Regions from separate parts of the Caballeronia sp. LZ033 genome, predicted to be linked through region 2. Evidence: predicted binding sites of a transcription regulator. Region 2 holds the regulator's gene; the other holds the start of a gene.
The links. Region 2 encodes FliA, which starts transcription of late flagellar genes. Its sites were predicted from a motif close to CTAAAGTTTNNNNNNNNNNNGCCGNTA; they were not measured.

Region 1 (10,836 bases), 890 kb from region 2:
AGAAGTCGTCCATCGCCAGGCGCTCGGAGCGGCCGTTGTCGACGAGGATGAAGTGCATCTCCGTGCCCGGCCGCGGCTGGCGGAAATGCGAGGTGTATTGCGTGATCGGCGAGCCGAGCGCGCTGCGCGACAACATGCGCACGAACACGCCGAGATCCGCGATGGTCGGAATGATCTTCTCGATGCCGATCGATGCGATATGCAGCGGCGGCACGTTCGCCGACAGGTCCGCGTTGCCCTCGTTCGTACACACGACGACCGTGCCCGTCTCCGCGACCGCGAAGTTGCAGCCGGTCATGCCGGCGGTCTTCTCGCGCACGAAGTACGGCCGCGTGTTCATGCGCTGGCTTTCCGCGAGATAGTGGATGTCGCTGTTCGCGGGATCGGTGCCGATGGTGCGCCCGAACAGTTCCGCCACGTCCGCGCGCAACTTGTGGACGGCCGGCACCACCATGTGGCTCGGATCCTGGTGATCGAGCTGCTGGATGCGCTCGCCGAGGTCCGTCTCCATCACCGTGATGCCGCGCGGCTCGAGATAGTCGCGCATGTAGCATTCGTCGGTGAGCATCGACTTGCTCTTCACGAGGGCGGTCATGCCGCGCTCGCTCATCAGCTGGTAGACGAGCTCGTTGTGTTCCTGCGCGTTCGCCGCGAAATGCACGGTCACGCCGTTCTTCTCGGCCTGATCGGCGAACTGCGCGAGGTAGTCCGCGAGATGCGACAGCGTGTGTTCCTTGATGCCCGACGCCAGATCGCGCATCGTTTCCCATTCGGCGATGCCGTGCGCCTGCGCATCGCGCTTGGTGCGCAAGTCCCACAGGCGCTTGTCATGGAACGCGACGTGATCCGGTTTCTGCAGGAACGCGCTGGCTGCCTTCGCGTGATCGATACGGATGGTCTTGCTCATGCGCGCACTCCGTTCAGCACCTGCGCGATATGGATGAACTTCGCCTCTACTTTCATGCGTTCCGCGCAGCCCTGCTGGTGCATCAGGCACGACATGTCGCCCGACACGATGTACTCCGCGCCCGCGCCGACGTGATCGCTCACCTTGTCCTGCCCCATGCGCACGGAGACGGCCGCCTCGGTCACGGAGAAGGTGCCGCCGAAGCCGCAGCATTCGTCGGGACGCGCGGGCGTGACGAACTCGATGCCCTTCACGCCTTCCAGCAACGCGCGCGGCTTCGAGTACGGCGTGCCCGCGACTTCGGAATTCGACGTCTCGCGCAGATGCCGCACCGCGCTGCAACTGTTGTGCAGCCCGACGCGGTGCGGAAACTCGGCCCACGGAAACTCGCGCACGCCGAGCACGTCGTGAAGGAACTCGACCAGTTCGAACGTGCTGCGCCGCACCTTCTGCACCGCGCTGGTCTGCTCGATCGCGGTGAAGTGCTCGCGCACGTGATGCGTGCAGCTCGCCGACGGCCCCACCACGTAGTCATAGTCGGCGAAATTGCGCGCGAACACGCGTTCCGCGCCGGCGGCGTCCTTGTGTGCGCCGCTGTTGGCCATCGGCTGGCCGCAACAGGTCTGGTCCTGCGGATAGTCGACATCGAGCCCGAGCCGTTCGAGCAGTTCCAGCGTGGCGATACCGACTTGCGGATAGAAGGCGTCGATGAAACAAGGCACGAAGAGGGCGACTTTCATGAGGACCGATGGCGGATATCGATTGCGGGAACGGGGGCGAGTCTTTTTGGTAAGCTTGGTCTGACCACGACTTTAAAGAGATGCGTGTTTCGTGTCAAACTCGGGCACCTCCGAGTTTTCCACGTCCCGTCTGCATCGATCGATGACCTTCCAGCCCGTCCAATCGCATTCCTACGCCCGCGTGCGCATCTCGGACGTCGTGTCCGGACAGATTCGCGAGTTGATCTCGAACGGCACGTTGCTGCCCGGCCAGCGCCTGCCCGCCGAACGCGACCTCGCCGAACAGCTGAACGTGTCGCGTCCGTCGCTGCGTGAGGCGCTGATCCGGCTGGAATCCGATGGCTTCATCCGCGCGGCGGGGCGCGGAGGTTTCGTCGTATCGGATGTGACGGCGCCGCTGGTGTCGCGCCCGCTTGCCGCGCTGCTCGATCAGCAGCCGGACGCGAGCGCCGACGTGCTGGAACTGCGTCACGGGCTGGAGACCCTGTCCACGGCCTACGCCGCCGAGCGCGCCACCGAGGCCGATCTGGCGCGTATCGCCGCCGCGTTCGGTGCGCTCGAGGCCGCGGTGGCCAGCAAGAGCACGCGCATCGCGGAGAAGGACGCGGCCTTCCATCTGGCCATCGCCGATGCCACGCACAACGTCGCGCTGACGCACGTCATGCATGGGTTGAACGAGCTGGTGCGCGAATCGATGCTGACGTCGCATCGGCTGGTCGACTACGACGACGAAGTCGAGGCCAACCTGATGGCGCAGCATCGCGCGATGTTCGATGCGATCGTCGCGCGCAACCCTTCACGGGCGCGGGAATGCGCAGGCGAGCATCTGGACTATGTGCGGACGCTTTATCGCGATCGTCCGGCGCGCAAGCGGGCTTAAGCGTAATGATTACGTAAGCTCGAGATAGGACATGACCTACAAAGCTTTCGGACTTGCACGGCTAACGTGCATGCGCCGCCTTCGCGATACTGGAACCGTCAAAAACAAACACGCGAAGGAGGACAACATGCCTTACTTGCTCGGATGGCTGCTCGGCGTGCCGGTGGTGGTTCTGGTGATTCTCTACCTGATCTTCCATTGAACGGACCCGATGTGCGACACATCGAAAGAACCCAGGGGCGTCGATACAATACGACGCCCCTCTTCTTTTCCGGATGATGTCGATGAAGCGTCCCGTCCTCGCTTTCGCACTGCTGGCCTCCTTCTACGGCGCGGGACTCGCGCATGCCGAGGAAATCGCCAGCGTCAATACCAACTTCCGTTTCACAGGCTCTGACCGCGTCACCGTCGATGCCTACGACGACCCGCTCGTGCAAGGCGTGACCTGCTACGTTTCGCGGGCGCGCACGGGAGGCGTGAAGGGCACGCTGGGCATCGCGGAAGATCCGACCGAAGCGTCGATCGCATGTCGCCAAGTCGGCCCGATCAGATTCTCCCAGCCGCTCAAGCAGAAGACCGACGTCTTCTCGGCGGGCATGTCGTTCATCTTCAAAACCCTGCACGTGGTGCGCGTGGTCGATACGAAGCGCAACACGCTCGTCTATCTCACTTACAGCGACCGCATCGCGACCGGCAGTCCGAAGAACAGCGTAACCGCCGTGCCGGTGCCGGAAGGCACGACCATACCGGTGAAGTGACAACGTTATAGACTGACGGTTTCCCTCCTTTACCCGCCCTTACGCCATGAACGCCGCCCATTTCCGCGATGCCGCACGCTACTGGCGCTCGCCGCTCGTGCCGGACGCGGACATGGTGACCGCGGAATACTACGACCACGAATTCACGCCGCACTGGCACGACGCCTACACGGTGCCGGTGATCGAGGCCGGCGCGGAATGCTTCGACTATCGCGGCGCGCACCACGTGGCGGAAACCGGTTCGGTGCCTGTGATCAATCCGGGCGAAGTGCATACGGGCGCGCGGGCAGTCGATGTCGGCTGGCGTTATCGCGTGTTCTATTTGCCGGTGCCGTTCGTCGAGGACCTGGCGCACGATCTGTGCGGACAACGCGCCGTCGCGCCCCGGTTTCCGGATCACATCATCCGCGACGCCGATCTCGCGCGCCGCCTCGTGCATGCGCATCGCCTGCTGGAGCGCGGCGCGGATCCGCTCGAGGCCGAACTGGCTCTCGTCGATGCCGTCACCACGCTGGTCGGCCGGCACGCGCTGGAACATGTGGGGGCGCCGTCGCTCGCCGCCGACGCGCAGCGCGTCGAAACCATGAAGTCGCGTCTCGCCGACGACCTGCTCGAACCCGTCACGCTCGCCGAACTGGCGCGCACGGTGGGCCTGTCGACCTTTCACGCCGCCCGTCTGTTCGCGCGCACGACCGGTCTCGCGCCGCACGCCTGGCGCAACCAGATGCGTATCGTGCGGGCGCTGCCCGCGCTGCGGTCGGGCGCGTCGGTCACCGACGTCGCAGCCGCCAGCGGCTTCACCGACCAGAGTCACTTCACGCGCCACTTCAAGCGCGCGTTCGGTGTGCCGCCGGGCCGCTGGCGCTGAGCGTCCGGCAATCAGCCACAGCGGAAGCGCCGGCAAGCGCAAGAACGTACAAGCCATCCGGACACCGCGTTGCGTATCCTCGCTGCCACAGGAGGAAATCTTGAAGGCAACATCCGCACAATCGTCCGCCATGCAGTCCGCACGGCACGCTACTCGACCATCCACGCCGCCATCCGGCCAGGCACTGCGCGAATTCGCCGCCGGCGCCCGCGACACCCTTCCAATGATGATCGGCGCCGCGCCCTTCGGCGTGATCTTCGGCACGCTCGTCACGGCCAGCCCGCTCTCGCTGTGGCACGGGCAGCTGATGTCGCTCGCCGTGTTCGCCGGATCGGCGCAATTCATCGCGGTCGGGTTGATCGCGTCGCATGCGAGCTTCGCCGTCATCTGGGCGACGACGCTCGTCGTCAATCTCCGTCATGTGCTCTATTCCGCGACGCTTGCGCCGTATGTCGCGCATCTGCCGCAACGCTGGCGCTGGGCGCTCGCCGCCGTGCTCACCGACGAAGTCTTCGCCGTCGCCTACGCGCACTATCAGAAGCGCAATCCCGGTGAGATCGGACCGCACTATTTCTTCGGCTCCGGCGTCGCGATGTATCTGAACTGGCAGGCGTGGACGCTCATCGGCCTGCTGTTCGGCGCGGCGTTTCCCGGCCTCAAGTCGCTCGGACTCGACTTCGCGATGGTCGCCACCTTTATCGCGATCATCGTGCCGCAGCTCGTCGCGGTGCGTTTCGTCGCGGCGGCGCTGGCCTCGGGCGTGCTGTCGTTCGCGTGGCAGGACTGGCCGTACAAGCTGGGCCTGCTCGCGGCGGTGCTCGTGGGCGTGGCGGTCGGCATGATGCTCACGCTGCGGGACCAGCGCGTGCAACGCAAGCAAGCTTCGAGGGAGCACGCGCAATGAATGCTGCCTCGAACTACGTGCTGCTCATTCTCGGCATGGCCGTGGTCACCTTCACGATCCGCGCCGCCGTGTTCGTGCTCGGCGAGCGCCTGCCCTTCCCGCCCATCGTGCGCACCGCGCTTTCGTTCGTGCCCGTGACGGTGCTGACCGCCATCATCGTGCCAATGACGGTTTCGCCGCACGGCGCCGGCGCCGAGATCACCTGGCGCAATCCGCAGTTGGTGGCGGCGCTCGTGGCGGTCATCGTATGCGTGCTCAGCAAACGGCCGCTGCTGACGATTGCGGTGTCTCTGACCGTGTTCTTCGTCTGGCAACTGCTGGTGTTGCGCTAACGTTTTCCCTCCATCGGCCGGCAAATCGCTTTCAAAAAGCGTGAAAAAAGCCTCAAGTTCCCGGAACCCGCGCCGATATCAGAAGCGAATGGCCTCCGCCCACAGAAGCGGGGCCACCAGCATCACCCGCTTCCGGCGCATCCGGAAGCGGAACCGGGAACCAACATGCGTCAAATCACCCTTTCGCTCCGCGAAGAGACGATCGCTTCCTTGCAGCGCGACTTCGACGCCTTCCTGCGTCTGTCGCTGAAGCTGGATCCGCAGTTCGTCACACCGTCGTTCGAAGACTTCCTGCGGGCGATCCTGCTCGACAACCACACGCCGCTCACCGAGCAGGCCGTGCAGCGCATGCTCTCGCACGGCCAGTACGCGTGGGCCAAGCGCGCGCTCGACAAGGAGTTTCCGGATGTCGTCGAGATCCTGATCCGCCAAGCGGCCGAACATGGCTTCGCGTTCGCGATTCGCGCCGACTGGACGGCGGAAGATCTCGTCAAGGCGTCGCGCGAATGGGCGGCGGCCATCGTCACCGAAGCCAAGGGCGACGTGTCGCAAGTGGACATGCTGGCCTCGCAGATCAAGTCCGCGGCGGCGGACATTCGCGAAGTGGAAGAGAAGATGCAGACGCCCGCATGGCGCCTCGCCGATTCGCTGCGCCAGCGCGTCTACGAAATGAAAATTTCGGTGGAAACGAGCATCGGCTCGACGGCGCGCGAGAAGCTCGGTGAACTGCGCTGCCTGCTGCGGCTCGGCATCGTGTATGGCTCGATCCAGAAACAGGAAGCGCAGCAAGTGCTCGAAATGCTGCGCTCGCTGCGCCCGGAATTGTTTGTCGAAGAGCCTTACGACGGCTACACGCGCTTCGCCGCCTGGCTGCGCAGCATCTTCTCGCCGCCGCGCACGCCGCGCGCCTCGCGCGCGCAGCGCTGATCGCGCGCCCTTCTTACTCCCACATCCCCTTCAGGCGCGCCGCGATATCCAGCTTGGCCTTCGCGGCTGCCGCCAGCCCCGCCGCCGTCGGCGCCGCGGGCGCGATGACCGGCGGCCAGGCCGCCGCCTCGAAATGCGGCAGCAGATGCGGCGGAATGAAGCGCGTACGCTGCGCCCACACGTGGCGGTCGCCGAGATGCGTCTGGTTGTGCACGTAGAAGCGCTGCGGCGTGATGACATGCAGGTCTTCCTTCGCCCGCGTCATCGCGACATACAACAGGCGCCGCTCTTCATCGATTTCCTCGTCGCTGCCCGTGCTCAGGTCGGACGGAATGCAGCCGTCCACGCCATTCAGCACGAACACGTTGCGCCATTCCTGGCCCTTGGCCGAATGGATGGTCGAGAGGATCAGATAGTCCTCGTCCAGCAGCGGCACGCCGGATTCGTCGCTGGTCGCGTCGGGCGGATCGAGCGTGAGTTCGGTGAGGAAACGTTCGCGCGTCGGATACGTCGACGCAATGCTCTCCATCTGCAGCACGTCGCCGATACGGATCGCCGCGTCCTCGTGATTGCGTTCGAGATGCGGCTCATACCAGCGGCGGATCATTTCGAACTCGGCCGGCCAGCCCGATTCGCGGCCGCACAGCTTCGCCATCAGCCCGACGAACCGCGGCCAGTCCTCGCTGGCGCGCGCCGGCGCCTGAAAACCGGCAATGGCCTGCGACGCCACCGCCTGCGGCGCGCTCACACTGTCGAGCAGCCGCCCGGCCAGCGCCGGCCCGATGCCCGGCAGCAACTGCGCAACGCGAAAGCCCGCGACGCGGTCACGCGGATTCTCGGCCCAGCGCAGCACGGCGAGCACGTCCTTGACGTGGATCGAATCGAGGAACTTGAGGCCGCCGAACTTCACGAACGGAATGTTGCGCCGCGTGAGCTCGATTTCGAGCGTGGCGCTGTGATGCGCCGCGCGAAACAGCACCGCCTGCGACTTGAGCTTCATGCCGCCTTCGCGCGCCTCCAGCACTTTCTCGACGACATAGCGCGCCTGATCGGCTTCATCGGCGACGCTGACGACGCGCGGCTTCTGCGCCGACGCCTTGTCGGTCCACAGGTTCTTCGTGTAGCGCTCGGACGCAAGCCCGATCACTGCGTTCGACGCCTCGAGGATCGGCTGCGTCGAGCGGTAGTTGCGATCCAGCGTGACGCTGGCGGCGGGCGGGTTGAAGTGGCCGGGGAAGTCGAGGATGTTGCGCACCGTCGCGCCGCGAAACGAATAGATGGACTGCGCATCGTCGCCGACGACGGTCAGGCCGCGTCCGTCCGGTTTCATCGCGAGCAGGATGGACGCCTGCAGGCGGTTGGTGTCCTGGTATTCGTCGACGAGCACGTGATCGAAACGGCTCGACAAGTCCGCCGCAACCGACGGCTCCGCCGCGAGATGCGACCAGTAGAGCAAGAGGTCGTCGTAGTCGAGCACGCTTTGCGACTGCTTGGCGTTGACATACGCGGCGAACAGGCGCTTCAGGTCGGCTTCCCACTCGCGGCACCAGGGGAACGACTGGTCGAGCACCGTGGCCAGCGACGCGCCGGTGTTCACGACGCGCGAGTAGATCGAAAAGCAGGTGGACTTGGCCGGAAAGCGCTTCTCCTTCGATGACAGGCCGAGCTCGTGGCGCACGAGATTCATCAGGTCGGCGGAGTCTTCGCGGTCGTTGATGGTGAACGACGGCGCGAGGCCGACGAGATCGGCGTAATCGCGCAGCAGCCGCGCGCCGACGCTGTGGAAGGTGCCCGACCAGGTCAGTCCCTGCGCGATGGCGCTGCGCGTGCCGAGCGCCTGGGTGGCGATGCGCGTCACGCGCCGGGTCATTTCGAGGGCGGCGCGGCGCGAGAAAGTAAGGAGCAGGATGCGATGCGGATCGGCGCCTTTCACGAGCAGGTGCGCGACGCGATGCGCGAGCGTATTGGTCTTGCCGGATCCCGCGCCCGCGATGACCAGCAGCGGCCCGCCACGGCGATCGGGTTCATCGACACCGAATTCGACGGCCTGGCGTTGTGCCTCGTTGAGCTTCGCGAGATAGTCCGCGACTTGTCTGGCGGTGGCATCGGCAGCGGTGTCGGCGGTATCGGGGAGCGTGAGCACGGGAGATGGGACTGGCTGGAAAAGAGTGACGCACACTGTATATCCATACAACCTTCGCGCGCAAGTCTTTGCCACGGCTCAGCTTTTGGCCCCCAAAAGACAAACGAGCCCGGTCCAACAGGAACCGGGCTCATCACGCCGATCAACGCGTTCAGACGATCAGTCAGCCTTCTTCGCGTTCTTCAGCTTGGCGTCCGCAGCGGCTTCGTTGGCTTCGGACTGGGCTTCGGTCTTCTTCTTGTCGGCCTTGGCCTGCGCGACAGCGGCGTCCTTGTCGGCCGACGCCTGCTTCTTCGCCGCCTTCTGATCGGCCTTCGTCATCGGCGCGTCGCTGGTGGTCTGCGCGAACGAAGCTGCGCTCGCGCTGGCCAGCGTCGCCGCGACAAGCGCGGCCATGAATGCCTTCGATCCTTGCTTCATAAGTCTTCCCTTGAACGTTTCCGCTTGGACAGCGACCCGCCTAGTGATCCGCTTAGTGCTGCAGTCCCGTGTCCTTCGGCGTGCTCGGCTCAGTGGCGTTCAGTTCGGCCTTGGCGGCGTCCTTGTCGGCCTTGCGATTGATCTTCGCGTTCTTGACCTCTTCCTTGTAGTCGGCCTTGGCCTGCTGGCGCTGCGCCTTCAGTTCGGCCTTCGACGCCTTCTTCGACGCGCGGTATTCCGCGTTGGCCTGTGCGTTGGCGTTGCGGCGCTGCACGAGCGGGTCCGTCGGAGCGGGTGCGACGAGGTTCTGCGGCGCCGGCGTTGCCGGTTGCTGGGCCTGCGCGGGCATCGCGTTGCCCGGCATCTGATTCGACATCTGGCCCGGCGCCGGCTGCATGGTCTGCGCCTGCGCGGGCGGGGGCGTCATGGGGGCCGGCTGCGTGCTTTGCGCGAAGGCGCTCGAAGCAGCGAGCGTGGCAATGGCGGTACCGATCAACAGATTGCGAGCTTGAGTCATGAGCGTGTCCTCTCTCTGGTTTGTGTGCCGCCGGAATGCGGTCCGCGCGGCGTTTGTCGATTTGGAAAGATGACCGAAGCTGTTTCAGTCAAACCGTCGGACCCGACGGTGTGCGGACGAGTTCTCCAAAAGCTGTCATTGTTACCGACGCTTTCATCTGGCTACATTTGCCAACCAGACTGCTTTCGAACCGTTTACCGGGGTCCCGTTTGCAAAGAGCACGGCGCATGCCCGGCGCGCGGGGCCGGTGGTTTATGATGGACGCCTACTTCCTGCAATCCTGCTTCGCCCGTCCATGCCGTCACTCCAATTCACCCTCACGGGCGACTTCGTCGAACTTCACAACCTGCTCAAGCTGATGGGTCTCGCGGACAGCGGCGGCTCCGCGAAAGCGCGCGTCGCCATGGGCGAAGTCACCGTCGACGGCCACGTGGAACTGCGTAAGACCTGCAAGATCCGCGCGGGCCAGGTCGTGAAACTCGACGGCCGGACCATCCGCGTGCGCGCCCCCGCGTGACGCATCGCGAAGCTTGAGCGCACGCGTCACGCGCTTGCCAAAAGCCCGGCATAAGCCGGCGCGTCATCGACAGGCCGCACGCGACGCAATAAGCTTGTCATCTTTCGTTTCGCGGCCTGGCCCCGGGAAAGGCGCGGAATAATCCTGACGTCGGCACGGTCAGGAAGCTTGCGTCCCCACGCCGCGCCGCCACGCCGCCACGCCGCCGTGTCCTCTCCGTTTGATTCGCTCTCAACCATGCAAGCCCAGACCACGCGCGCGCAGCGCGCGCATCAAGGACCGCCGAGCCTCACCCGTCACGCCGCCGACACCGCGCGCCTCGCGGCGCCGCTCGCCATCGCGCAGCTCTCGCAGATGGCAATGGGCGTCACCGACACCATCCTGCTCGGCTCGCTCGGTCCCGATGCGCTCGCCGCCGGCGGCCTCGGCGCGAATCTCTTCTTCGTCGTCGTGACGCTGCTGCAGGGCGTGCTGACGTCGGTGTCGGTATCGGTCGCGCACGCACGCGGCGCCAACGCCGACGAGCGCGTGCCGAGCATCTACTGGACCGGCTTCGTGCTCTCGCTGCTGCTCGCAGTGCCCGCCTTCGTGCTGCTGTCCTATGCCGAAGCCATCCTGCTCGCGTTCCACGAACCGGCGCTGCTGGCGAAGAACGTCGGCGAATACTGCGCGGTGTTGCGCTGGGGCACGCCCGGCAGTTTGATCGGCGTCGGCATGATGCGCGCGTTCCTGCCGGCCATCGGTGCGGCGCGCAGGCTGCTGTGGGTGTCGATCGGCGGAGTGTTCGTCAACGGCTTCCTCAACTACGGCCTGATTCACGGCGCCTATGGCCTGCCGCGCGAAGGCTTTCTTGGCTCCGCGGCGGCGACCACCCTCACCGTCTGGCTGATCGCGCTCGCACTCGTCGCGTTCCTGCATCTGCG
Region 2 (10,836 bases):
GACCTGCTCGAAGCGCAGATGCATACGCTGATGGGCCTCATCATCCGCGAGGCAGGCAAGTCGCTGCCGAACGCGATTGCCGAGATTCGCGAAGCCGTCGATTTCCTGCGCTACTACGCCGCGCAGATCCGTGGCGAGTTTTCGAACGATACGCATCGTCCGCTCGGTCCGGTCGTGTGTATCAGCCCGTGGAACTTCCCGCTCGCGATCTTCATGGGCCAGGTCGCCGCCGCGCTCGCGGCCGGCAATCCGGTGCTCGCGAAGCCGGCGGAACAGACGCCGCTGATCGCCGCGCAGGCCGTGCGCATCCTGCGCGAGGCCGGCGTGCCGGCGGGCGCGGTGCAACTGCTGCCGGGCAATGGCGAAACGGTGGGCGCGGCGCTGGTCGCCGATCCGCGCACCCGCGCCGTGATGTTCACCGGCTCGACCGAAGTCGCGCGCCTCATCAACAAGACGCTCTCCGAGCGCCTCGATCCGGACGGCCGCCCGATTCCGCTGATCGCCGAGACCGGCGGCCAGAACGCGATGATCGTCGATTCGTCCGCGCTCGCGGAGCAGGTGGTGGCGGACGTGCTGCAATCGTCGTTCGACTCGGCCGGCCAGCGCTGTTCGGCGCTGCGCGTGCTGTGCCTGCAGGACGACGTCGCCGACCGCACGCTCGAGATGCTCACCGGCGCGATGAAGCAACTGGCGGTGGGCAATCCGGACCGGCTGTCGGCGGACGTGGGCCCGGTCATCGATACGGACGCGAAGCGCGGCATCGACGCGCACGTCGACGCGATGCGCGAGAAAGGCCGCAACGTCGTGCAGCTGCCGATGCCGGACCACTGCGCGCAAGGCACCTTCGTGCCGCCGACGCTGATCGAACTGGAGAACATCGACGAACTGAAGCGCGAAGTGTTCGGCCCGGTGCTCCATGTGGTTCGCTACCGCCGATCGAACCTTGATAAACTCCTCGACCAAATTCGCGCGACCGGCTATGGCCTGACGCTCGGCATCCATACGCGCATCGACGAAACCATCGCGCACGTCATTTCGCGGGCGCACGTGGGCAACATCTACGTGAACCGCAATGTGATCGGCGCCGTGGTCGGCGTGCAGCCGTTCGGCGGCGAAGGTCTGTCGGGAACGGGTCCGAAGGCGGGTGGCGCGCTGTATCTGCAACGCCTCCTGGCCAAGCGCCCGAGCGGTTTGCCGAAGTCGCTGGAAAGCGCGCTGACCGTCGATCCGGCCGCGACGAAGGACACGCCGGCCGCGGCGCTCACCGCGTTGCGCGACTGGGCGATCGGCGAGCGCGATCCGCACACGGCCGCGCGTTGCGACGGCTATCTGCAGCATGTGATGGCGGGCGCGACGGCGGTGCTGACCGGCCCGACGGGCGAGCGCAATACCTATACGCTCGGCGCGCGCGGCACGGTGCTGTGCGTGGCGGCGACGCAAAGCGGCGCGCGCGCGCAGTTCGCGGCAGTGCTCGCGACGGGCAACCGCGCGTTGTTCGGCGGATCGGCGGGTGAGCAACTGGCGGCGTCGCTGCCGGCGGCGCTCAAGCCGTATGCACAGGTTCGCAAGGCGGCCGAGGACTTCGACGCCGTGCTGTTCGAAGGCGACAGCGATGAACTGCTGTCGCTCGTGAAGGAAGTCGCGAAGCGTCCGGGACCGATCGTATCGGTGCAGGGCGTGGCTGCGGGAGCGTTCGCCGACGCAGGCCACGACGGCGAAGACTATGCGCTCGAACGTCTGCTGACGGAACGCTCGGTGAGCGTGAACACGGCGGCGGCAGGCGGCAATGCCAATTTGATGACGATCGGCTGAGTTACCCCTCGGACGTTCGGATCAGGAACATTCAAACAAGCGGCAGCAGGCACGGCGATCCCGGCACGCGCTGCCATCCACACTGGAACCAGGAGAAGCTATGAAGCACACGATGACCAAGCTGGCAGCAGCCATGACGCTCGCCGGCCTGTTCGCGGGGACGGCAGTCGCGCAGACGTCGGAAGACGTGAAGGTCGGTTACGCCGGCCCGCTGACGGGCGCGCAGGCGCACTACGGCAAGGACATGCAGAACGGCATCACGCTCGCGGTGGAAGACTTCAACGCGACGAAGCCGGTGATCGGCGGCAAGCCGGTTCGCATCGTGCTGGAATCGGCCGATGACCAGGCTGACCCGCGCACCGGCACGACGGTCGCGCAGCAGCTCGTGGATGGCGGCATCAAGGGCATGCTGGGGCACTTCAACTCGGGCACGACGATCCCGGCTTCGCGCATCTACGCGAACGCGGGCATTCCCGAGATCGCCATGGCCACGGCGCCGGAATACACGACGCAGGGTTTCAAGACGGCGTTCCGCATGATGACCTCGGACACGCAGCAGGGCTCGGTCGCGGGTGAGTTCGCGGTGAAGAACCTGAAGGTCAAGAAGATTGCGATCGTCGATGACCGCACGGCCTATGGCCAGGGTCTTGCCGACCAGTTCGAGAAGGCGGCGAAGGCGGCGGGCGGCACGATCGTCGACCGTGAATTCACGAACGACAAGGCCGTCGACTTCAAGGCGATCCTGACCAAGATCAAGTCGATGAATCCGGACCTCGTGTACTACGGCGGCGCGGATTCGCAAGCCGCTCCGATGGTCAAGCAAATGAAGACGCTCGGCCTGCGCGCACCGCTGATGGCGGGCGAAATGGTCAAGACCGACACGTTCCTCAAGATCGCGGGCAACTCGGCCGACGGCACGGTGGCCTCGCTCGCCGGCCTGCCGATGAACGAAATGCCGGGCGGCCCGGCCTACGAAGCGAAGTATAAGAAGCGCTTCAACGAAGACGTGCAGACCTACTCGCCGTACGCCTACGACGGCGCCATGGCCATGTTCACCGCCATGAAGGCGGCCAACTCGACGGATCCGGCCAAGTACCTGCCGTTCCTCGCGAAGACCGACATGCAGGGCGTGACGGCGAAGCATCTGGAATACGACACGAAGGGCGATCTGAAGAACGGCGGCATCACGCTGTACAAGGTCGTCGGCGGCAAGTGGACGACGCTGCAGAGCGTGGGCGGCAAGTAAGCACGCCAGCTCTCGCGGTTGATGTTTCGGGTGAAGGCCCCGTGACTCCGGTCACGGGGCTTTTTCCTTTTCGGGACCGCGCATGTTGCCCGTCAGCATCGCCCCGCAGAGATTTTTCCTGCGTCCACACACTCATCAGCACAGCCGCAAGGACATGCACGCAGACGCACACTTCCACCGCGACCGCGAGCCAGCTGTGGATCTCCTGCCGCCAGTCTTCGCCCCAGAAGGCATCGAGCCGCATGATCCAGCCGGATAGCGCGAGCGCGAGAATCAGGCACCACAGCGTGCCCGATGAAGCCCCACACGATGCGCGCGGCAACCAGACCTGCCGCGCCATACCCGAGCAGCCGGTGAATGGAATCGGTCGGACCGAACAGGTTCCAGAGGACGATGCCCGCAACGACCCAGTGCGTGAGCCGCACCCAGAGGTCCCAGACTCTCGTGGGCCGGGTCACGGGCGGAGACATGACGCTTGTTCCACTTCCGATTTCACGACCGCGAGCGTCTTCGTGTCGTCATAGATCTCGACCTTCTTGCCGTTCTTGTCGTGGCCGTAGATCTCGTAGCAGTTGCCATCGACCTTGAACTTGCGGATCTTGCAGCCTTCGGCCTCGAGCCTGGCCTTCGCGTCGCACTCCTTCATCTATTTGCTTTTCGGATGCGCCGTGCAATCCGCCTTCGCGAACGCCGCACCCGACATTCCCATCGCCAGCGACAACGCCAGAATCTTCAGCATGACTTACTCCCGGTGGTTCTGGACGGGCTACTCTAGCGCCACCGGGAGCGCACTGAAAGCAGTATGAAAGTTTGTCCGCTAACGCTTGCCTTGCTGGCGAATGTGTTCGAGCGTCGCGCCCGGCGTGCTCTGTTCCGCCGGAATGCGGACTTCGATTACGGCTGGCAGGCCGGAACGCTGTGCGCGCTCGAACGCGGGCATGAACTGGCTGGTCGTCTCGACGAGTTCGCCGTGCGCGCCGAACGCCCGCGCGTAGGCGGCGAAGTCGGGGTTGGTGAGTCCGGTTCCATGCACGCGGTTCGGATAGTGCCGTTCCTGATGCATGCGGATGGTCCCGTACTGGCCGTTGTTGACGACGATGAAGATCACCGGCAATTCATATTGCATGGCCGTGGCCAGCTCGTGGCTCGACATCATGAAGCAGCCGTCGCCTGCGAACGCGATCACCGTGCGCTCCGGGTACAGCGACTTCGCGGCGATCGCGGCAGGCACGCCATAGCCCATCGCGCCGCTGGTGGGCGCGACCTGCGAGCGAAACTGCCGGTACGAGTAATGCCGATGCAGCCACGTTGCATAGTTGCCGGCGCCGTTGGTGAGAATGGCGTCGGCGGGGAGGGTCTGGGCGAGCTGGCGCATGATCTCGCCGAGCTGGACATCGCCGAGCATCGGGCGCGGCTCGCGCCAGTCGAGATACGCAGCGTGTGCCGCTTCGGCCTCGCCGGCCCACGCGATGGAAGGCGGCGGCGGCAGCGCGGCCAGCATCGCCGCGATTTCCGGCATGCCCGAGACGATCGGCAAATCGGCGTGGTACACGCGCCCGAGTTCCTCCGCGCCCTGGTGTACGTGGATCAGCGTCTGCCTCGGCTTCGGGATGTCGATCAGCGCGTAACCGCCCGTCGTCGATTCGCCCATGCGCGGGCCGAGCACGAAGAGCACATCGGCGTCGCGCACGCGCGCGGCGAGCGCCGGGTTGATGCCGAGCCCGACATCGCCGGCATAGTTCGGATGCTCGTTCGACAGCGTGTCCTGATAGCGGAATGCGCAGCCCGCCGGCAACTGCCATTGCTCGACGAAGCGCGCGAAGTCCTGCGTGGCTTCCTCCGTCCAGCCGCTGCCGCCCGCGATCACGAACGGCTTCCGTGCGTTGCCGAGCAGCTCGCGCAGGCGTTCCATCTGCGCCGGCGCGGGCGCGGCCGCCACTCGCTGGTAGCGCGGCAGCGGCGGGATGGCGGCGAGCGTCTCGGTGAGCATGTCTTCTGGCAGCGCGAGCACGACCGGCCCGGGACGCCCGGCCGTCGCGACGTGAAACGCGTGACTCAGGTATTCCGGCACGCGGCGCGGGTCGTCGATCTGCGCGACCCACTTCGCCATCTGCCCGAACATGCGCCGGTAATCGATCTCCTGGAATGCCTCGCGGTCCATGTGATCGCGCGCGCACTGGCCGATGAGCAGCAGCATCGGCGTCGAATCCTGAAACGCGGTGTGCACGCCGATCGACGCGTGCGTCGCGCCGGGCCCGCGCGTGACGATCGCCACGCCCGGACGTCCGGTCAGCTTGCCGACCGCCTCCGCCATGTTCGCCGCGCCGGCCTCGTGGCGGCAGACGATGGTCTGGATGTGCGCGGTTTCGTCGTGCAGCGCGTCGAGCACCGCGAGGAAGCTCTCGCCGGGCACGCAGAACACGCGCTCGACGCCGTGATGAACGAGCGCATCGACGACGAGACGGGCGCCGGTCGTCTGGCTTTCGGGAGCGGCGGACGGAGCAGCGGAAGCAGCGGACGTCATGCGATGAAGTCTCCTTGAAATGTCCGGAAACGCCTCGGTTCGATGCCGGAGAGGTGCCGGACGGTGAGCGACGTGCCCTCCAGCTTACGCGTTCGGCCGCGCCTTCGGCCACACGCCGCCCGGGAAGATTTGGCTGCGGCGGGCGCGCCGTGTTCCGGCCCCGAACTGTCCATCAGCCGAAATACCCCTTTTTCCCACCCTTTATCCAGCGATGGACCGAAGGGGAACTTCGCAATAATGGCTTCACTGAAAAGCGGGACCGGCAAGCAGACAGACCGGTTCGCTCGCAACGATCGCCGTATCACACCTCATCGGGGGCAAGTTTGAACATTCGTAAATTCATCGGCGCGAACAGCCGTGACGCACTGCGCCAGGTTCGTGAAACGCTCGGTCCCGATGCCGTGGTGTTGTCGAATCGCACGCTGGACGACGGCTCGGTCGAAATCGTCGCGGTCGCGGACAGCGACATCGCTTCGATCTCGCCCGCCGCGCAGGAGCAGGCGGTGCGTTCGGGCGGCGCGTCGCGCGCGGCGCTGGCCGCGGCGGCGGCAGCGATCCCGGTGAAACAGCAGGCAGCCACGAACCCCTACGTGAACGGCGATGTGTTTTCCTCCGTGTTCGGCGCGAGTGCCGATGACGAAGACGACTTCGCATCCTCCGCCGACGACACGTCCCGCACGATGGCCGACACCAACCCGTGGCTGATCGAGCATGCGAAGCGCCTGGCGCAACAGGCGTCGATGCCGTCGAACCGCCCGCTCACGCCGTCGGCCGCGATTGCGCGCGGCATGGGCGTGCCGGTGACGACGCTGTCGCAGGCGCCGGTCCAGTCGACCGCCCGGCCGACCGAATCCGAAGCCGGCAAGTTTGCGCTGCGTCAGCAGCAGCCGGCCCGGGCCGAAGCGGCGCCGCAGCCGGTCTCACAACCGGTCTCGCAGCCGGCCGTGCAGCAGAAGGTCGAAACGCCCGACTGGGCGCGCGAAGCCGCGCAGGTCGCAGCCCGCCGCGCTGCGCACAAGATCAACACGAGCGCGCCGCACGCTGAAACGCCGGCGCCGGGCGCCGCGCCCGCCACGCCGGAAAGCGTCTTCGAAGGCCTGCCCGCGAATGCGGCGGCGGTCGTGACCGAGGCGATCCGGGCGCGCATGCAGCAGGTCGTCAACGACACGGTGATGAACGAACTCTCGTCGATGCGCGAGATGATGGAAGAGCACTTCGCCGGCCTGATGTGGAGCGAGCGCCAGCGCCGCAACCCGACGGGCGGCGCGCTGACCAAGCGCCTGTTCTCGGCCGGTTTCTCGGCGCAGCTCGTGCGCATGGTGATGGACAACATGCCGGAGATGGAGACTGTCGAAGGCGCGCTCGAATGGGTGCAGCAAGTCCTCGAAAACAACATTCCGGTGATGGACAGCGAAGACGCGCTGATGGAGCGCGGCGGCGTGTTCGCACTGATGGGCCCGACGGGCGTCGGCAAGACGACCACCACGGCGAAGCTCGCGGCGCGCTGCGTGATGCGCTTCGGCGCCAGCAAGGTCGCGCTGCTCACGACCGACAGCTACCGGATCGGCGCGCACGAGCAATTGCGCATCTTCGGCAAGATCCTGGGCGTGTCGGTGCACGCGGTGAAGGACGGCGCCGACCTGCAACTGGCGCTGTCCGAACTGCGTAACAAACATATCGTGCTGATCGACACGATCGGCATGAGCCAGCGCGACCGCATGGTCTCCGACCAGATTGCGATGCTGTGCGGCGCGGGCCATCCGGTGCAGCGCATCCTGCTGCTCAACGCGACGAGCCACGGCGACACGCTGAACGAAGTCGTGCAGGCCTACAAGAGCGCGCCGGACCAGCCGCCGCTCGCGGGCTGCATCCTGACCAAGCTCGATGAAGCCACCAATCTCGGCGGCGTGCTCGACACGGTGATCCGCTACAAGCTGCCGGTGCATTACGTCTCGACCGGGCAGAAGGTGCCGGAGAACCTGTACGTCGCAACCAAGCGTTTTCTCATCAAGAGCGCGTTCTGCATTCCGCGCGACGGCTCGCCGTTCGTGCCGAACGAAGAAGAAGTCCCCGCGCTGCTCTCCGCGCTGTCCGCGCGTGCCTCGACCGACATGCATGGGGTGCACTTTGGATAAGTTCGTGCTCGACCAGGCAGAAGGTCTGCGACGGCTCCTCACGCGAGCCGGCTCGCGTGTGGTGGCGGTCGTGGGCGGCCCGGCGGGAATCGGTTGCACGTCGACGGTGGTGAATCTCGGCGCGGCGCTGTCGGTACATGGCAAGGATGTGCTTGTGATCGACGAGCACCGCAACGTGGCGTCGGCCAGCCGGCTCACCGGCATCGAGGATGCAGGCGCGGCTGCCGCGGTGATGACGGGCCGCAGCACGCTCGCGGAGGCCGCCGGGCGCACGCCGTTCGGTTTTTCGCTGCTCGCGGCGCCGCGTGATGAACGCATCAGCCATGACGCCGCGCAATGCCGTGCGTTGCTGGACGGTCCGGCGGACATCGTGCTGATCGACGCGCAGCTGGACCGGTATGGCGCGCTCTCGTCGCTCGCGGCGCAGGCGCATGACTTTCTCGTCGTGACGCGGGTGGCCGCGTCGGCGATCACCGAGGCGTATGCGTGCATGAAGCGTCTGCACTACGCCCATGCGATCGGCCAGTTCCGCGTGCTGATCAATCACGTGCAGAACCCGGCCGATGCGGCGGTCGCGTTCGACAACCTGTCGGGCGTCGCAAGCCGGTATCTGGCTGTGTCGCTGGTGCAGGCGGGATATGTGTCCGAGGATGCGCGCGTCGCTCGGGCAAAGGAACTCTCACGCTGCGCTGTCGAAGCGTTCCCGGCCACGGCCGCGGCACGCGACTACCGCGCGATTGCGGCGGAGCTCCTGCACTGGCCGATGCGCCCCGCGCCGTATGCGCGTGCGGCGGACGGCCAGGCGGACGCGCGAATTCCGGTTGGCGACTCTGAGCAGGGCGGACGGGAGACGGCGCATCGTGCGGCCGCGCTTCACGAAATGGCCATGAGCAGCACGGCGTCGATGTGATCAAGATAGGTGACCAAGATGTATAACGCCCAAGGCAAACTCTCACAGTCCGAAACGCTGACGAAATATGCACCGCTCGTTCGCCGGCTGGGGCTTCAGCTCGTCGCCAAGATGCCGGCGAGCGTCGATCTCGACGATCTCATCCAGGCCGGCATGATCGGCTTGCTGGACGCGGCCGGCCGCTACAAGGAAGACCAGGGCGCGCAGTTCGAGACGTATGCGAGCCAGCGGATTCGCGGCGCGATGCTCGACGAGCTGCGCGCCAACGACTGGCTGCCGCGCAGCATGCGCAAGACGTCGCGCGAAGTGGAATCGGCGGTGCACAAGGTCGAGCAGAACCTCGGCCGGTCCGCCAGCGAGACGGAGATCGCCGAGCACATGAAGATGCCGCTCGACGAATATCAGTCGATGCTGCAGGACCTGCACGGCGCGCAGCTGATCTATTACGAAGACTTCGACCGTTCCGCCGATGACGAGCCGTTCCTCGACCGCTATTGCGTCGACCGTTCGGATCCGCTGTCCGCGCTGATGGACGACAGCCTGCGCGGCGCGCTGATCGAAGCCATCGACCGGCTGCCGGAACGCGAGAAGCTGCTGATGAGCCTGTACTACGAGCGCGGCCTGAACCTGCGCGAGATTGGCGCGGTGATGGAAGTGAGCGAGTCGCGCGTGTGCCAGCTGCACAGCCAGGCCGTGGCGCGTCTGCGCACGAAGCTGCGCGAGCAGGCGTGGACCGGCGCCGAGGCGTAAGTCTGACGCTCGACGCGTGACGCATGAGACGAATGGCCCGCAGCGATGCGGGCCATTTGTTTAGCTGGTTTCGAAATCGTGGGTTTCGGCGAACACGGTCTTGCCGGCGCCCAGACTCTTGGCGCGATACATGGCGCGGTCGGCGGCGCGCAGCACGGTGTTCATGTCGGACGGGCGCGCGATCGTCGCGCCGGACAGCAGGCAGGCGCCGATGCTCGCCGATACCGATACCGCCCGCTCCTGCACCGACGTGATGGCGGCGAGCGCCGAGTGGATGCTGTCGGCCACGGCGAGCACCGCCGAGCGGTCCCGCACCTGATGCGCGAGCACGACGAATTCGTCGCCGCCGAGCCGGGCGATGGTATCGGTCCTGCGCAGGCGCGCCTCGAGTTGATGCGCGAACGATTGCAGCAGCACATCGCCGACGGCGTGTCCGTAGGTGTCGTTCACTTCCTTGAAACCGTCGAGGTCGATCAGCAGCAGGGCGGTGGCGTCATCGGCGTCGTGGCCGTCCTGGCTGGTTGGTGGCGCGGCCATCGCCCGATTGACGATCTTCTCCAGCGCATAGCGATTCGAGAGGCCGGTGAGCGGATCGGTGGACGCCTGGCGCGCGAGATCCAGATTGAGCTTGCCGAGCCGGTCGACGAGCACGCTCAGATACACCGAAGCCCCCAGCACGCTCAATCCCAGGCCGATCGCGGCCGGCAGGTTGGCATGCCACCAAGGTTGCCCGAGGCCGAGCGCGATCACCACGATGAGCGCCGTCGTACAGGACACCGCGAGCGTGCGCTTGCCATACCGGCATCCCGAGCCGATCAGGAACCAGAACATCACCCAGATGAGCGGCAGCGCGCTGGCGCCGCCAGCCGCGAGCGCGAGTCCGAGCAAGGCCTGATCGGCGATGGTCGTGAGCGTCAGGCGCGTTCCGGACATGGCGCTCGCGCGGCTCACGACCAATAGCGTCAGGGCGCCGTAAGACACATAGAGGGCGACGAGCCGCACGACCATCGACGCATCGTGCGACGGGCGCCACAAAGCGAAGAGGCCATACGCGAGCAGCACCGCTGTTCCCATCCAGACACGAAGCGTGGCCTGCTCCCGTTCGGGACTCCGGTGCCCGGACCCGATGAAAGCCTGGATCCGGCGTGCCGGTTGATGCGCCTGCTCCATATGAACCCCTGGCTGGTGATTTCTTGCTGTTATGGTGTGCTGCTGTCTCGTATGTGCGGCCCGGTCGCGGGAGGCGCTGTGAAGGTGTGCATCGGGTTGCACCGTCGCGCGACCCGCTATTCTGCTACTTTTTGCGATCTCGCTGCAGGATCGGTTGGGGCGAATGCGGACTCTTTGACTCTTCCCGGTCTTCCTGCTTACGGCTGATGACAATGCACAACAACGCTTCTTCCCTGCAAGGCGAATGGCTGGCGGTCTGCAACAGTGAGGACGTGCCGGAGGGCGGGGC

Region 1: a site for FliA is predicted at 5,441-5,467, ahead of QCE62_RS10765 (DUF4088 family protein). Genes of this name have one in related genera too.

Annotation. Positions count from the first base shown of each region.
Region 1 covers NZ_JARUXQ010000001.1:2,291,569-2,302,404, forward strand. Annotated here, with positions in the region: gene QCE62_RS10725 (LUD domain-containing protein) at 1-907, opposite strand, end outside; gene QCE62_RS10730 ((Fe-S)-binding protein) at 904-1,647, opposite strand; gene QCE62_RS10735 (FCD domain-containing protein) at 1,790-2,527, shown strand; gene QCE62_RS10740 (hypothetical protein) at 2,559-2,729, shown strand; gene QCE62_RS10745 (CreA family protein) at 2,812-3,285, shown strand; gene QCE62_RS10750 (AraC family transcriptional regulator) at 3,332-4,153, shown strand; gene QCE62_RS10755 (AzlC family ABC transporter permease) at 4,284-5,057, shown strand; gene QCE62_RS10760 (AzlD domain-containing protein) at 5,054-5,389, shown strand; gene QCE62_RS10765 (DUF4088 family protein) at 5,555-6,316, shown strand; gene QCE62_RS10770 (ATP-dependent helicase) at 6,330-8,459, opposite strand; gene QCE62_RS10775 (hypothetical protein) at 8,619-8,879, opposite strand; gene QCE62_RS10780 (hypothetical protein) at 8,932-9,396, opposite strand; gene QCE62_RS10785 (RNA-binding S4 domain-containing protein) at 9,692-9,913, shown strand; gene QCE62_RS10790 (MATE family efflux transporter) at 10,151-10,836, shown strand, end outside.
Region 2 covers NZ_JARUXQ010000001.1:3,177,181-3,188,016, reverse strand. Annotated here, with positions in the region: gene putA (trifunctional transcriptional regulator/proline dehydrogenase/L-glutamate gamma-semialdehyde dehydrogenase) at 1-1,812, shown strand, start outside; gene QCE62_RS14905 (branched-chain amino acid ABC transporter substrate-binding protein) at 1,913-3,058, shown strand; gene QCE62_RS14900 (hypothetical protein) at 2,997-3,302, opposite strand; partial or broken gene QCE62_RS14895 (PepSY domain-containing protein) at 3,513-3,797, opposite strand; gene QCE62_RS14890 (thiamine pyrophosphate-binding protein) at 3,876-5,582, opposite strand; gene flhF (flagellar biosynthesis protein FlhF) at 5,906-7,717, shown strand; gene QCE62_RS14880 (MinD/ParA family protein) at 7,710-8,627, shown strand; gene QCE62_RS14875 (RNA polymerase sigma factor FliA) at 8,646-9,377, shown strand; gene QCE62_RS14870 (GGDEF domain-containing protein) at 9,438-10,451, opposite strand; gene QCE62_RS14865 (aromatic ring-hydroxylating dioxygenase subunit alpha) at 10,760-10,836, shown strand, end outside.